4 regions of the Streptomyces sp. NPDC004435 genome follow, and region 2 is predicted to be linked to each of the others. Evidence: riboswitches for the same ligand, from Rfam matches in the RefSeq annotation. Region 2 holds a riboswitch; each other region holds the start of a gene.
What was found. A riboswitch is a leader RNA that binds a small molecule or an ion and turns the genes downstream of it on or off. The one in region 2 is predicted to bind cyclic di-AMP.
Positions count from the first base shown of each region.

Region 1: linked by a shared signal. The riboswitch ahead of ACFYT9_RS06630 (transglycosylase SLT domain-containing protein) and the one ahead of ACFYT9_RS24295 (peptidoglycan DD-metalloendopeptidase family protein) in region 2 are both predicted to bind cyclic di-AMP.
Region 3: linked by a shared signal. The riboswitch ahead of ACFYT9_RS36875 (transglycosylase family protein) and the one ahead of ACFYT9_RS24295 (peptidoglycan DD-metalloendopeptidase family protein) in region 2 are both predicted to bind cyclic di-AMP.
Region 4: linked by a shared signal. The riboswitch ahead of ACFYT9_RS12710 (M23 family metallopeptidase) and the one ahead of ACFYT9_RS24295 (peptidoglycan DD-metalloendopeptidase family protein) in region 2 are both predicted to bind cyclic di-AMP.

Region 1 is NZ_JBIAMB010000003.1:232,646-236,482, reverse strand. It holds gene ACFYT9_RS06635 (phosphoribosyltransferase family protein) at 1-957, shown strand, start outside; gene ACFYT9_RS06630 (transglycosylase SLT domain-containing protein) at 989-1,891, opposite strand; cyclic di-AMP (ydaO/yuaA leader) riboswitch at 1,896-2,081, opposite strand; gene ACFYT9_RS06625 (hypothetical protein) at 2,412-3,065, shown strand; gene ACFYT9_RS06620 (phospholipase domain-containing protein) at 3,081-3,518, opposite strand.
Region 2 is NZ_JBIAMB010000013.1:211,488-215,324, reverse strand. It holds gene ACFYT9_RS24305 (STM4011 family radical SAM protein) at 1-496, shown strand, start outside; gene ACFYT9_RS24300 (SGNH/GDSL hydrolase family protein) at 483-1,286, opposite strand; gene ACFYT9_RS24295 (peptidoglycan DD-metalloendopeptidase family protein) at 1,448-2,407, opposite strand; cyclic di-AMP (ydaO/yuaA leader) riboswitch at 2,412-2,575, opposite strand; gene ACFYT9_RS24290 (tyrosine-protein phosphatase) at 2,965-3,786, shown strand; gene ACFYT9_RS24285 (DUF6126 family protein) at 3,811-3,837, opposite strand, start outside.
Region 3 is NZ_JBIAMB010000031.1:10,879-14,715, reverse strand. It holds gene eno (phosphopyruvate hydratase) at 1-882, opposite strand, end outside; gene ACFYT9_RS36875 (transglycosylase family protein) at 1,171-1,914, opposite strand; cyclic di-AMP (ydaO/yuaA leader) riboswitch at 1,919-2,095, opposite strand; gene ACFYT9_RS36870 (transglycosylase family protein) at 2,360-3,460, opposite strand; gene ACFYT9_RS36865 (cytochrome P450) at 3,669-3,837, opposite strand, start outside.
Region 4 is NZ_JBIAMB010000006.1:122,664-126,500, reverse strand. It holds gene ACFYT9_RS12725 (GNAT family N-acetyltransferase) at 1-2, opposite strand, end outside; gene ACFYT9_RS12720 (HPr family phosphocarrier protein) at 207-488, shown strand; gene ACFYT9_RS12715 (GntR family transcriptional regulator) at 666-1,349, opposite strand; gene ACFYT9_RS12710 (M23 family metallopeptidase) at 1,543-2,313, opposite strand; cyclic di-AMP (ydaO/yuaA leader) riboswitch at 2,322-2,482, opposite strand; gene ACFYT9_RS12705 (M16 family metallopeptidase) at 2,679-3,837, opposite strand, start outside.

The DNA of each region.
Region 1 (3,837 bases), on a different contig from region 2:
CCGGTGCCGCTGGAGGGGCGCACGGTCGTGGTCGTCGACGACGGACTCGCCACCGGCGCGACTGCGCTCGCCGCCTGCCGGGTGGTGCGGGCCGGTGGCGCCGCGCGGATCGTGCTGGCCGTGCCGGTGGCACCGTACGGCTGGACGGCGAGGCTCGGCGGCGAGGCCGACGAGACGGTCGCCGTGCACACCCCTCAGGGGTTCGCCGCCGTCGGGCAGTTCTACCGGGAGTTCGACCAGACGCCGGACGCCGAGGTGGTGGACCGGCTCGACCGGAGCCGGGCGGCGCGTGATCCGGTGGTCCGGCACACCGCCGTACGGATCCCGGGCGGGGGCCCGGAGCTGCCGGGCGACCTGGCGCTGCCCGACGGGGCCGCCGGGCTGGTCCTCTTCGCGCACGGCAGCGGCAGCGGGCGGCACAGTCCCCGGAACCGCGCGGTGGCCGCCGCCCTGAACCGGGCCGGGCTCGGGACGCTCCTCTTCGACCTGCTCACCGAGGCCGAGGCGGCCGACAGGGCGCGGGTCTTCGACACCCCGCTCCTCGCCGGGCGACTGGCCCAGGCCTCCGCCTGGGCGGCCGGGTGGCCGGAGACGGAGGCACTGCCGCGGGGCTACTTCGGTGCGAGCACGGGCGCGGCGGCGGCCCTGTGGGCGGCGGCCGCGCCGGAGGACGAGGTGGCCGCCGTGGTGTCCCGGGGCGGTCGGCCCGACCTCGCGGAGGAGCGCCTGGCCGCCGTCCGGGCGCCGACCCTGCTGATCGTCGGCGGGGCCGACGAACCGGTCCTGGACCTCAACCGGCGGGCCGAGGCGCTGCTGCGCTGCGAGAGCCGCGTCGAGGTCGTGCTGGGCGCAGGCCACCTCTTCGAGGAGCCCGGGGCCCTGGAGGAGGTGGCGGCGCTGGCGACCGCCTGGTTCACCGGCCGCTTCAGGACGGTGGGCGGCGGGGTGGATCGGTGACGGCGGGGTGGATCAATAGCGGCGGGATGGATCAGTAGGGGCCGTTGACGTTGTCGATGGAGCCGTAGCGGTCGGCCGCGTAGTTGCAGGCGGCGGTGATGTTGGCGACGGGGTCGTACGGGTCGAGCGAGGTGCCCGGCACGTGGTAGGCCGCGAAGGTCGGGTCGATGACCTGGAGCAGGCCCTTGGAGGGGGTGCCCTTGGCGGCGTTCGAGTCCCAGAGGTTGACGGCACGGGGGTTGCCGGAGGACTCGCGCATGACGTTGCGGAGGATGCCGTCGTACGAGCCGGGGATGCCGTAGCCGGCCATGACGTCCAGCGACTCGCGGATCCAGCCGTCGAGGTTGTCGGCGTACCGGGTGGCGGCGGCGGGCGCGGCCTTGGCGGCGGCCGGCTGGGCCTTGGTCTGAACGGCCGGGGCCGCCGCGCGGGCGGAGGAACGGCTCGCCCGTTCGGCCGAACCGGCGGAGGCGGGCTTGGCGTCGGACTTCGAGGCGGTCTTGGCGGCGCTCTCGCGGACCGGCTTCTCGGCCGCGGGGGCGGCCTTCGCGGAATCCCGACGAATCGTCAGTTCGAGGCCCGGGTGAATGAGTGACGGATTGTCACCCACCGCAGTCTTGTTCGCCTGGTAAAGCGACTTCCAGCCGCCCTGAATTCCCTTTCGGTGGGCGATCAGGGAAAGCGAGTCGCCCTTCACGACGGTGTACGCGCGGGTGGCGGCGGGCGCGGCGGGAGCCTGCGCGGCCGCGGCGGCCCGCACGGCCGGGGCGGCGACGGAGGCGGCCGGGGCGGCCGCCTGCGCGGCGGGCTCGGCGCCGGCCGTGGCGGGCACGACCAGGGGCAGGGCCAGAGCGACTCCGCCGGTGCCCGCGAAGGCGAGACCTCGGGAGACGGGACGGCGTCGGGGGCGGCGGTGCTTGCCGTGAGCGGCCATGACGGTTTCCTCTCCGGCGCCTGCGAGGTGAGCTGTCGGGTTCGGACGGGAGGTGTCCGGCCGCGCGCACGCGGCTTCACCCCGAGCCGCTCCGGCTGGCCGGACCGGCGGTGTGGTGGGTCCCCCGCTCCTGCCGTCGGGTGAAATGGGAGGTCTTTCGGGCGGTGGCAGGATTCGGCGATCCGCTCGAATGGAGGTGACCGTAGGCGAGAAATACGGTGGGGAACAAGACGGGAATGCGAGGGAAAAGGAAGGGTAAAGATCGACGAGGCGGAATTCAAGATCGACCGTGCGGGAGGGCGGTCCGGAATCCCTTGCCCCGTGCGGCTCGTGAGGGGTGCGGACCCGCTTGCGGCACCCGGAAAGTGAGTCGCGTCACTGGGTGTGCAATGCCCGAATAGGGCGCCTTATTCCGTTCATGGAATAGTGCGGCGTAATGCACCCGAGAGGGAGTGGTGGGCGACACGCGAGACTTCGCGCATAAGTCGCAAATCAGACATTCGGCATCAATGATGGAGGAATGTCGCTTCCTGTCTCATCGCGTACCGCCCCGCCCCGCACGGCGCCCACCTCCGCGCAGCCGCTCGGCTCCGACGCCCTCGACCCCGACGCCCTCGATCGCGAGGCGGCCCGGCTCTACGAGAGCGCCGCCTGGGAGCGCCTGCTCGCGCCGCTCCCCGCCCGGCCGGCTCCAGACCCGGAGGCATGGCGGCGGCTCCTCTCGGTCCCCGTCGACCGCCTCGTCGCCGACGCGCTCGGCGCGCTGCCGCCGGCCCCGCCCGCCGAGCGGCCGCTGCCCGGCCGGATCGGGGCCGCACTCCCGGACCGGCTGCACGCCTGGCGGCGGATCGGCCGCCGTGACGTGCGCCCGTCCGTCCACCTGGCGTACGCGCGCCGGGTGCTGACGGAGTGGGGCTGGCAGAACACCCCGTACAAGCTGCGCGACGCACGCGGCGCCCGGTGCCTCTGCGGCGCCATGCTCGCCGCCCACCGGCTGGGTCACGGCAGCGCGTCCACCATGAACGAGGCCGGCGCCTGGATCATGACCGAACTGCGGTCCCAGGGGTGGCACGGACTCATCGGCCCCTGGAACCGCGCGCCGGGCCGCAGCGCGGAGGACGCGCTCGCGCTCGTCGACGCCACGATCCGGCGCGCGGCCCTGGCCGGACGGTGAGCGTGCGAGAGACCGTCAGCCGGTCACGCTGGGCGCGCCGGTCTCGATGTGGCCGGTGTGTCGGTGTACCGGAGTGCCGGTGTGCCGGCGGGACCAGGTGCCGTCGACGTCCGCCAGGACCGTGAAGTCGTACCAGCCGTCCGCGTACGCCACCGCGTCGAACCAGTCCTCGCGCGAGGATCCGGCGGTGACGGTGCAGGTCCACGGGCGTCCGTGTGGTAGGCGTTGGAGCGGATGGTGAAGGTGACCGGGCCGCCGGAGGTGTTGGTCAGCCTGAACCGGACGGCGGTCTTCCCGGAACCCGGCTCGACCGCGAAGCGGGCCGCCACCTCGATCGCCCGGCCGGCCTTGGAGGCGTCGCCGATGAAGCGGCGCAGGAAGCGGTTGGGGCCCGTCATCGAGATGTCGTACTTCCCCGAGCCCGAGCCCGAGCCGAGGCCGATGTTGCGGGATTCGGTGCTTGCTAGGTGCTGGTGGCCCCGACCTGCACAGTCTTGAGGATCATGGCTGGATCGCGCGAAAGCTCGGGAACGCAACGGGAGCGCCGCACTACGCTCCGCGCGCGGCGCGTGTAGTTGGCCATGCCCAGTTCTTACCTTTCAGGGTGGATTGAGTCTGACCTGGCAGGTCTCACCAGACCCGTGATGGTCGTTCCATGGACAGGACGCGTGCGCATTCCGATGAGGCCTTGCTGGAGGTGGCGGGCGTCGATGTGGCCTGGGTGGAGGGCGGGGCAGAGGTCCGGCGACCGTTGAGGGATGCGGTGAGGATC
Region 2 (3,837 bases):
CTTCCTCGGCAAGGCGCTCGACCTGGCTGCCCGGGGCGTCCGGTTCAGTGTGGGTGTCGTGGGCCTGCCCGAGCACCGCGCGGAGGCGGTGCGGCTGCGGGCGGCGCTGCCGGAGCACGTCTACCTGTGGGTGAACGCGGCGGAGGGGCACACGTACACGGACGCGGAGGCGGCGGCGTGGACGGAGATCGATCCGCTCTTCGGCTACAGCCGGCACCCGCACCGCTCGGCGGGGCTGCCCTGCCGGACCGGCGAGTCGGTGGTGTCGGTGGACGGCGCGGGGACGGTGCGGCGCTGCCACTTCGTCAGGGCCGAGCTGGGCAACCTGTACGACGGCTCGTACCGTGCCGCGCTGCGGCCCCGCGCCTGTCCCCTCGCCGTCTGCGACTGCCACATCGGCTACGTCCACCTGGAGACGCTGCCGCTGTACGACGTGTTCGCCGGCGGGGTCCTGGAGCGGATCCCCGCCGGCCGTCCGGGAGCTACAGGGGCATGAGGTCGGGGCGCTTGGCCTCGACGTGGTCGCCGGAGCTCTCGCCGCGCAGCCGCCGTCCGATCCACGGCACCAGGTACTCGCGCGCCCAGTGGATGTCGTCCCGGCGGACCTCCAGCGGGCCCCGGGCGGGCAGCGGGGGCCACGCCTGGTCGGGGTCGGCCGGGACCGGCAGGCCGAGGACCTGGGCGGCGCGCAGCGCGACCCTGGTGTGCCCCTCGGGCGAGAGGTGCAGCCGGTCGTCGTCCCAGGCGCGCCGGTCCTGGACGGAGCGGAGCGACCACAGGTCGAGGACCGGGCAGTCGTAGCGGTCGGCGATGGCGCGGACGTGGGCCGTGTACGTGGCGATCTTGCCGCGCAGGTGCTTGAGGACGGGCACGTCACGGGTGTCGAAGCCGGTGGTGACCATCACGGTGCCGACGGCGGAGGTGAGGTCCCGGACGGCCCGCTCGAAGCGCTCCGCGACGTCGTCGGGGTCGGTGCCGGGCCGGATGATGTCGTTGCCGCCCGCGCAGAAGGTCACCAGGTCGGGGGCGAGCTCCTTCGCCCGGGGGACCTGCTCGGCCACGATCTGGTCGAGGAGGCGTCCGCGGACGGCCAGGTTGGCGTAGCGGAAGTCCTCGTGGTCCGGCAGCTGGTCGGCGAGGAGCACCGCGAAGCGGTCGGCCCAGCCGACGTAGCCGCCGTCGGGTCCGGGGTCGCCGACGCCCTCCGTGAAGCTGTCACCGATCGCCGCGTACGACCCGAATGACCCGAACGCGTTCTTGTCTGTTTCTCTCGAATCGTCTGCCACGGCAGCACATCCTTCCGGTTCGGATGTGACCTACGCGACCGTAAGGAGGGGTTGACGGCGGGTGATATATGCCACCGATAAAGAATTTGCCAAGCCGGAATAGGGCGAAGGCCCGGCACCGAGAGGTGCCGGGCCTTCGTGTGGCCGTGGAGCCGGACGGGTCAGATCGACACGCCGTGCTGGCGCAGGTAGGCCAGCGGGTCGATGTCCGCGCCGTAGCTCGGCGAGGTGCGGATCTCGAAGTGCAGGTGCGGGCCGGTGGAGTTGCCGGTGGAGCCGGAGAGGCCGATCTGCTGGCCGCCGCTCACCGACTGGCCGGAGGAGACGGAGAGGGAGGAGAGGTGGGCGTACTGCGAGTAGTTGCCGTCGGCGTGCTGGATGACGACCTCGTTGCCGTAGGCGCCGCTCCAGCCGGCGGAGACGACCGTGCCGGCGCCGACGGCGCGGACGGTGGTGCCGGAGGAGGCGATGAAGTCGGCACCGGTGTGGTAGCCGGAGGACCACATGGAGCCGGAGGCGCGGTACGGGGTGGAGACGCCGCCGGAGACCGGGGCGACCCAGCCGGAGGAGGCGGCCGGCTCGGCGGCGGCCGGGGCGGCGGCGCGCTCGGCGGAGCGCGAGGCGCGGGTCTGCTCGCCGGCGGCGGCCTTCGGGGCGGCCTTGCGCTCGGCCTTCGGGGCGGCCTCGGCGGCCTTCGGGGCGACCTTGGCGGCGGCGGGCTTCGGGGCGGCGGCCTTGGCGGTGTTCTTGGCACCGAGGGTGAGCTTCATGCCCGGGAGGATGAGCGAGGGGTTCTCGCCGACGACCTGGCGGTTGTCGGAGTAGAGCTTCTGCCAGCCGCCGGCCACGTTCTGCTCGGCGGCGATCTTGGACAGGTAGTCGCCGGCGACGACGGAGTACGTCTTCGGGGCGGCAGCCTTGGCCGCAGGGGCGGCCTGGACGTGGGCGGCGGCGCTCACGACGCCGGCGGAGACGGCGGCCGGGGCGGCCTGCTCGGCGGCGTGGGCTCCGGTGGCGCCGATCAGCGGCAGGGCGACGACGGCGCCGCCGGTGCCGGCGGCCACGAGGCCACGGGTGAGGAAGGTGGACTTCTGGCGGCGGTGCTTACCGTTCGCGGGCATGGCGAATTCCTCTCCGGCGCCTGCGAGGTGAGCTGTCGGGTTCGGACTGGAGATGTCCGGCCGCGTGTGTCACGCGGCTTCACCCCGAGCCGTCCTGCGTCGCGGGACCGGCGTACTTCCTTGGGTCCCCCGCTCCTGCCACGCGATGGGATGGGGTCGAATTCCGGACGGTGGCAGGATTCGGCGGTCCGACCGGATTGACGGCGACGCTAGACGAGCGGGGTCGGCGCGAACAAGCCGCCGTATTCGACGGGCATTCCGGGGCGATCTTCGGGCCCGGAATTCCGGTCACCCTCCGTCGATGACGGTCCCTCGATTCCCTTTTCAGGGCGGGTGATTGGCGCGGGCCGTCGGCCACGATCCGTCACCTTTATGACGCTGCTCACGCGCGGAATTCCATCTCCCCCTCAACCAGGGCGCGTTACCCCAAGGCATTTCAATACGGACAGATCGCCCATTACCGACCAGGGGGGTGCGCCGCGACCCGCGCCCCTGGATGATTGCGGGGGGAACCGATCTCGTCCGGTCCCGTGAACACCTCACCCCCAGGAGCATCCGTGACGCAGCAGTTGCCGCAGGTCCAGCCCCTCGAACCCGGCGAGCCCGAGCTCGCGGAGGTCCGCAACTTCCGGGACGTGGGCGGCCTGCCGACGACGGACGGGCGCGCCGTCCGCCCCGGCGCCCTCTTCCGCAGCGGCCACCTGGCCGACGCCACCGAGTCCGACGCGGCCTTCCTCGACGGCCTCGGCCTGCACACGATCTTCGACTTCCGCAACGAGGCCGACGCGAAGGTGGAGGGGCCGGACGTCGAGCTCCCGGGCGTACGGAACGTGAACATACCCCTGAGCGACCCGGCCGACGGCAAGGAGTTCTGGCGGATGGTCCGCGAGGGCGACCTCGACACGCTGCGGGGCCTGCTGGGCGACGGCAAGGCCGCGGAGCGGATGACGGTCTCGTACCGCCGGATGATCGTGGAGCGGACCGCCGAGCACAGCCGGGTCCTGCACTCCCTCGCCGAGGACTCCGTCCCGGCCCTGATGCACTGCGCGGCCGGCAAGGACCGCGCCGGGCTCTCGATCGCCATCACCCTGCTCGCCCTGGGCGTGGAGCGCGAGGCGATCGAGGCCGACTACGTGAAGTCGGACGCCCCGCACCGCCGCTACAAGGTGCGCCGCAGCTCCACCGCCCGGGACGCGATGGCGCCCGAGGTGATGGAGCTGCTCAGCCCGCTCTTCGACGCGCGGGTGGAGTACCTGCGGGCCGCGTTCGAGACGATCGACGCGACCTGGGGCTCGGTGGACACCTACCTCGCGGACGGCCTGAAGCTGGCGCCCGAGACCCGCGAGCGGCTGCGGGAGCGGTTCCTCACGGAGGCGTGAGGAAGCCGCCGTCCCGGGATCCGGCTACTGGTTCTGCCCGCCGAGCATGAA
Region 3 (3,837 bases), on a different contig from region 2:
GGCCCAGTCGTCCTCGAAGAGCGGGTCCTCGATGGAGACGAGCGGGTACGCGGAGACGAGCTCCTCGTAGTACTCCGTCATCTCGGCGGCGGAGCGCTCCTTGCCCTCGAAGAGGTACTTGCCGTCCTTGTAGAACTCGGAGGCGGCGACGTCCAGGGCGAGGGCGACGTCCTTGCCGGGCACGTAGCCGGCCTGCTTGATGGCCTCCAGGATGAGGTCGAGCGCCTCACGGTTGGAGCCGAGGTTCGGGGCGAAGCCGCCCTCGTCGCCGAGGCCGGTGGAGAGGCCCTTGGTCTTCAGGACGGACTTGAGGGTGTGGTAGACCTCGGTGCCCCAGCGCAGGGCCTCGGAGAAGGACTCCGCGCCGATCGGGGCGATCATGAACTCCTGGATGTCGACGTTGGAGTCGGCGTGCGACCCACCGTTGAGGATGTTCATCATCGGAACGGGCAGCAGGTGCGCGTTCGGGCCGCCGAGGTAGCGGAAGAGGGGGAGGTCGCTGGCCTCGGAGGCGGCGTGCGCGACGGCGAGGGAGACGCCGAGGATGGCGTTGGCGCCGAGCGAGGACTTGTCCGGGGTGGCGTCCAGGTCGAACATGGCCTGGTCGATCAGGCGCTGCTCGGTGGCGTCGTAGCCGACGAGCTCCGGGCCGATCTGCTCGATGACGGCGAGGACGGCCTTCTCGACACCCTTGCCGAGGTAGCGGTTCTGGTCACCGTCGCGGAGCTCCAGGGCCTCGAACGCACCGGTGGAGGCACCGGACGGCACGGCAGCACGACCGGTGCTGCCGTCGTCGAGGCCGACCTCGACCTCGACCGTGGGGTTGCCTCGGGAGTCCAGGATTTCCCGGGCTACGACGACGTCGATGGACGGCACGAGCATCTCCTTCTGGGATGTGACGCTAGGTGTGACGCATGGGTCGCAAGGTCTCGTTCGCCTTGCGACAAGAGCCTAACCGGCTCCGGCGCTCCCGCCCGCCGACCGCCCGTCCCCTGGGACGAAAAAGGGCCCAAGAGCATGCATGGGGGGACGAAAGACCCGGGATCTACTGGACAGTAACGGCAGAACCCCGGTCCCGAGCCACGGGGGAAGGGGCTCGGGACCGGGGTGGTCACCGCGGGAGGGTCGTCGGGCACCGGAAAGCCGCCGGACTCACCGGTGCCGGGGGCCTCACTTCAGGTGGAGCTGCTGGCCCGGGTAGATCAGGTCGGCGTCCTCGACGACGTCCTTGTTGAGCTCGAAGAGCTTCGCCCAGCCGCCCTCGACGCCACGGGCGTCGGCGATCTTGCTGAGGGTGTCGCCGGCCACGACCTTGTACTCGCCGTCGCCCTTCTTGACCTTCTTGCCGGTCGGGGTGGTGACGGTCTTCTTGGCGGCGGCCTGCGGCGCGGGCTGGGCCTTCGGGGCCTGGCGCTGCTCGCTGCGGGTGGTCGGCTGCTCGGCGGAGCGCTTGGGGGCGCTCTGCTGGGTGCTCTGCTGCGGGGCGCTCTGCTGCTGGGTGCTCTGCTGCGGGGCAGCCTCGGCGGAGCCGCCGTCGTAGGAGGCGGAGGAGAGGCCCACGCCGCAGCTCGGCCACGCGCCCTTGCCCTGGCCCGCGAGGACCTTCTCAGCGACGGCGATCTGCTGCGACTTGCTGGCCTGGTTGGCGGTGGGGGCGTAGGCGGTGCCGCCGTACGCGGCCCAGGTGGAGGCCGAGAACTGGAGGCCGCCGTAGTAGCCGTTGCCGGTGTTGATGGACCAGTTGCCACCGGACTCGCACTGGGCGACGCGGTCCCACTCGGAGGCGGTGGCGGCCGAGGCGGTGCCGGCGGCCATCAGCGGGGCGGCGACGGCCGCACCGGTGACGCCGACGAGGGCGACGACGCGAGTGGCCTTGGAGGGACGACGGCGCTTGCCCGTGCCGGAGAACAGCATGGAGTTTCCTCTTCACCGACGCCTGTGAGGTGAGCTGTCGGGTTCGGGCTTGAAGAGTTCGCCCGGCCACGCGTCCTAGCGCGCGGCTTCACCCCTAGCCGGTCGTCCGGCCGTCGTGGTCGACGGCCGGGACCGGCACGAACCTTGGGTCCCCCACTCCTGCCTGCGGCGCTTTCGCGACGACAATTCCCGGCGGCCGACGGCAGGACTCGGCGTTTCGGTCGACGGGGCCCGCGGTGGCGAGCGGTGATGACCGTAGACATACACCTGCTCGAAGTTCAAAGGGCCTTACGACGGACAAAACGCCCTTACTTGCACTCCGTCAGACCTCGTTTGCCCAGGTGAGAGCTGACGGAAGCAAAGTTTGCGGACGTGACACGCCAGTTGGGGCGAAGAGACCCATGTCTCACTTTCCCAAAATCGGACATACAGCCCTGAAACGACCTCACTTCTCTGCGGAAGGAGTCACCAGCTCAAGGCTCTGACCAGGGAGGATGAGATCCGGATCGGTGCCGACCGTATGGCGGTTGGCGTCATAGAGGGCGTCCCAGCCGCCGGCGAGATCGTTCTCCTGCGCAATCTCCGACAGGCTGTCACCCGGCCGCACGGTGTAGGCGTCGCTTGCGTCCGAGTTGACGGGGATTGAGGTGACCTTGTCCGCAGCTGCGGCATGTCGCCCGGATTCCTGCTCAGTGTCCGTCTTGTCGGTTTCCTCCGGGGCGGCCTCGCCCCGGTGCTTGCCCGTCCCGGGCGTGGCCGACGACTCGTCAGCCCCGTCCGTACCGGGGGTCTCCGGGGTGGTGGACCCCTCGGGCGCGACGGGGGTCTCGGGGGCCTCCGAGCCGTCCGGAGGCGTGACCGGCGTGCCGGGCGCGGTGGTGCCGGGGGCGCCCGTGGAGGCGTCCGGCGTGCCCGTGGAGGCGTCCGGGGCGGTCGTCGACGGCGGCGTGGCGGTTCCCTCGGAGGCCGGCGTGGTGGGCGCGGCGGGCGTCTTCGGGGCCGCGGGCTTCGTGGGCGTGGCCGGGGCGGTCTCCGCCTCGCCGGCGGCCTGCTCCGCCTCCTCGGCCCGCTCGGCGGGCGCCGTGGTCTTCGCGGCGGGTGCGGCGGGCTTCTCCGCCTTCTCGCCCGCGTCGGCGCTCGCGGCGGTGTCCGTGCCGCCGGTCCAGTTCGACTCGGGGGCCAGGCCGCCCTCGTTCTCCTGCTGGACGGCCGGGCCCGGCTGCACGCCGGTCGCCCTGCCGTCGTCGGTGAGCCCGGCGATGGGGGCGCAGGTGGCCCAGTCGGTGCTGCCGGAGGAGAGCGCCTTGTCGGCCACGGTGATCTGCTGCGCGCGGCTGGCGAGGTCGGGGCTGGGGGCGTAGGCGAGTCCGCCGTGCCGCTCCCACGCCTCCTGCGTCATCTGGAGGCCGCCGTACTGGCCGTTGCCGAAGTTGGCGCTCCACTGGCCGGCGGACTCGCAGGCGGCGACCCGGTCCCAGGTGGCCGCGTCGGCGGCGGAGGCGGATCCGGCGGCGAGCAGCGGCAGCGCCATGGCGGATCCGGTCACTCCCGCGGTGACGACGATCGCGGGAGCCTGACGGGGTCGACGGTGTCGTCCGTTTCCGGAAAGCATGTCGGGGCCTTTCGCGTGACGGCAGGGACGGCAGGGACGGCCGGGTTCCGGCCGAACGCTGGCGCGAAGGTAGCCGCATTCGAACGTCCGTCACAAGTCGATGGCTTCCCGATCACGTGAAGATCACATTTCTGACACACCGTCACCCGCCCTGCGGGGGTGCGGATGGGGTGAACTCCACCGGAAGCGTGCGCAACCCCCTCATGATGAGCCCGCCGCGCCACCGCAGTTCCTCCGGATCGACCCCAAGTCGCAGGTCCGGAAGGCGGGTCAGGAGGGTGGCGAGCGCGGTCTGCCCCTCCAGGCGGGCG
Region 4 (3,837 bases), on a different contig from region 2:
ATGGGGCAAAGCCTACGGCCGGGGTGCGACACCGGCACCGTTCGCGCGCCCACTCCCCGGGCGTGTACGGCTCGCGCACCCCTGCCGCCCCGTGCAAGGTAGGAGGGCCGAACGTCGCACGGATGCGGGACCTCGGTCGGCCGGACCACGCCGCTTCCCGTGAGAGACTGGTCTAGACAACCGCTGAAGACCTGAAGGGCAACACCATGGCTGAGCGCCGCGTCAACGTCGGCTGGGCCGAGGGCCTGCACGCCCGCCCCGCCTCCATCTTCGTCCGTGCCGCCACGGCCTCCGGTGTCCCGGTGACCATCGCCAAGGCCGACGGCAACCCGGTGAACGCCGCCTCCATGCTCGCGGTGCTCGGCCTGGGCGCGCAGGGCGGCGAGGAGATCGTGCTCGCTTCGGACGCCGAGGGCGCCGAGGCCGCGCTGGAGCGCCTCGCCAAGCTCGTCGCCGAGGGTCTCGAGGAGCTTCCCGAGACGGTCTGACCCAGCGGGTCGATTCCTTCTCCTCCCGGACGGCCGTGTCCCCGGAATTCCCGGGCGACACGGCCGTTCGGCATTTACGGGAAGGATGAATCCCGGCATCCCGGGTCTCGGCAATTCGGTTTCCGGGCAGCACGAAATGCACTCCGGGATTGCTATTCTTTGTATACGGCGCCCGTGTTAATTCCGGACGCTCGCCGTGTTGACGGCATGTTGCGAAACCCTCACGTGGCCCCGCTCGGGCCTTTTCAGCCGGTGCAGCGGGAGCGTGTGCTCGGCGTGCAGGGCGGTCAGCGCGCGGGCCCGTTCGGCGTCCCCGCGCGCGACGGCGTCGACGATCGCCCCGTGCTCGGCCCACGCCTCCACCGGCCGGTCCGGCTGGTCCACCACGTACATCCAGGCGATCTTGTGGCGCAGCTGGGTGAGGAGGGCGGAGAGCGCGGGGCTCCCCGACGCCTGCGCGAGCGTCTCGTGGAACCAGGCGCCAAGCGCCCGCAGGTCCTCGCCCTGCCCCCGGCGGGCCCTCTCCTGCCCCAGCCTGACCAGGCCGCGCAGCACCTTGAGGTGGGCGTCGGTGCGCCGCTGGGCGGCCCGGGCGGCGCCGAGCGGTTCGAGCAGCGCCCGTACGTCGAGGAGGTCGGCGGCCTCCTGCTCGGTGGGCTCGGCGACCTGGGCGCCCGCATGGCGCCGGCTGACCACGAAGCCCTCGGACTCCAGGGTGCGCAGCGCCTCGCGGACCGGGACGCGGGAGACTCCGTAGCGGCGGGCCAGCTGCTCCTCGGTGAGCCGGCTGCCGCGCCCGAAGACCCCCGAGACGATGTCGTCCCGGATCGCCGTGCATACCGATTGCGCGGGAACCCGCATGTCCGACCTCCGCTTTCGCTCCGCGCGCACCGAATTCGAGCGGCGCTTCTCACGCGACTCTATTGCAGTGCGCCGGAAATTCCGATGCCCCCTCGGAATTCGCCCGCTCCGCGGCAGCGCCCGTATCGGGCGAGGAGACACGAAAAGGCCCCGGCTCGTGTGAGCCGGGGCCGTTTCGACGCGGGGTGACGGGTCAGAGGCTGACGCCGCGGGCGCGGAGGTACGCGACGGGGTTGAGGTCGGAGCCGTACTCGGCGGTGGCACGGGCCTCGAAGTGGAGGTGCGGGCCGGTCGAGTTGCCGGTCGAGCCCGAGATGCCTATCTGCTGGCCGGGCTCGACGGACTGGCCGACGTAGACACCGATGGACGACAGGTGGCCGTACTGGGTGTAGGTGCCGTCGTTCATCCGGATCACGATGTTGTTGCCGTACGCGCCGCCCCAGCCGGCCTCGACGACGGTGCCGGAGCCGACGGAGACGACCGAGCTGCCGTAGGCGGCGTGGAAGTCGACGCCGGAGTGGCTGCCGGAGGACCAGAGGGAGCCGCCGGTCTTGTAACCGGTGGAGACGTACGAGCCGGCGACCGGGAGGTTGAAGGAGGCGAGCCGACGGCGCTCGGCCTCACGGGCGGCGCGCTCCTTGGCCTCGCGGATCTCCTGGGCGCGGGCCTCGGCCTGGCGCTTCGCCTCGGCGCGCGCCTTGGCGCGGGCATCGGCCTCGGCGACCTCCAGCTCCTGGGCGGCGGCCTGGGCGCTGAGCTGGTCGGCGATGGACTCGTCGGCGATCACCCGGGTGAGGCCGGTGTCCTCGGGGGAACGGTCGTCCGTGTCGGCGGCGAGCGCCGGAGAGGCGAGGGTGCCGACGACACCGGTGGTGGCGAGGGCGGCCACGCCGGCGATGCCGGCGCTGCGGCGAGCCAGTCGGCTCGCACCACGATGTTTCCCGGTGGCACGGGTGAACGCCAAGACGGTTCCTTTCCTTCCTTCTCGCCTACCGGGTTAGCTGACGGGTTCGGAGCAGGAAGGTCTCCTACGGGCCCCTCCGCGCGGCGAAGGCGTCCGATTCACCCCAGGGACTGTGTGGGTCCCCGGCTCCCCAGGCTCGCGCCTGACGGGGACTCGGCGATGGCTGCCCGGTGCCGCGGGTGCGGCGCGTGCGTCGGTCGGACAGCCGGGACGACGCTAGGCCGGAGGGATGTCAATCACCAAACGGTCTCGCTGATTTGTAAGACACGCCACAGGGCAAACGATCACCCTTGGCGCCATAACGGACAAAGCGGAGGTCTCCGACGCTTCATCACATCGGAGACCTCCGCCGGGCCGACGAGGCGTCAGCTCACCACGGACACCTCACCGATGCCGAGGGCCCGCACGGGCTCCTCGATCTCGGAGGCGTCGCCCACCAGGACCGTCACCAGGCGGTCCACAGGGAAGGCGCTGCCGGCGGCGGCAGTGGCCTCGACCGTGCCCGTCTCGGCGAGCCGCGCGTACAACCGGGCCTGGTAGTCGTCCGGCAGGTGCTGCTCGACCTGGTCGGAGAGGGTCGCCGCGACCGAGGCGGCCGTCTCGTACTTGAGCGGCGCCACGCCCACCAGGTTCTGCACGGCGACGTCGCGCTCGGCGTCGGTCAGACCGCCCTCGGCCAGCGTGCGGAGCACCTTCCACAGGTCGTCGAGGGCCGGGCCGGTGTTGGGGGTGTCGATCGAGCCGCTGATGGCCAGCAGCGAGGCACCGTGGCCCTCGCCGTCCGAGCGGAGCACCTGCCCGAAGGCGCGCACGCCGTACGTGTATCCCTTCTCCTCGCGCAGCACCGCGTCCAGACGGGAGGTCAGGGTGCCGCCCAGGCAGTAGACACCGAGGACCTGCGCGGCCCAGACGGCGTCGTGGCGGTCCGGGCCGATCCGGCCGATGAGCAGCTGCGTCTGGACCGCACCGGGGCGGTCGACGATGACGACCCGTCCGGTGTCGTCGGCGGTGATCGGCGGCATCGGGCGCGGCGCGGCCGGCTTGCCGGTCCAGCCGCCGAGGGTCTCTGCGAGGACCTTGTCCAGGTCCACGCCGGTCAGGTCGCCGACGACGACCGCGGTGGCGGCGGCGGGCCGCACGTGCCCGTCGTAGAAGGCGCGGACGGCGGCGGCGTCGATGGCCTCCACCGTCTCCTTGGTGCCCTGGCGCGGCCGGGACATCCGCGCGGTGGCCGGGAAGAGCTCCTTGTAGAGCTGCTTGGCCGCGCGGCGGCTCGGGTTGGCCGCCTCGTGCGGGATCTCGTCGAGCCGGTTGGCCACCAGGCGCTTGACCTCGTCGGGGTCGAAGGCCGGGGAGGTCAGCGCCTCGGAGACGAGCCCGAGGGCCTTCGGGAGCCGGGAGACCGGGACTTCCAGGGAGACCCGGACGCCGGGGTGGTCCGCGTGCGCGTCCAGGGTGGCGCCGCAGCGCTCCAGTTCGGCCGCGAACTCCTCGGCGCCGCGCTCGGTGGTCCCCTCGGAGAGG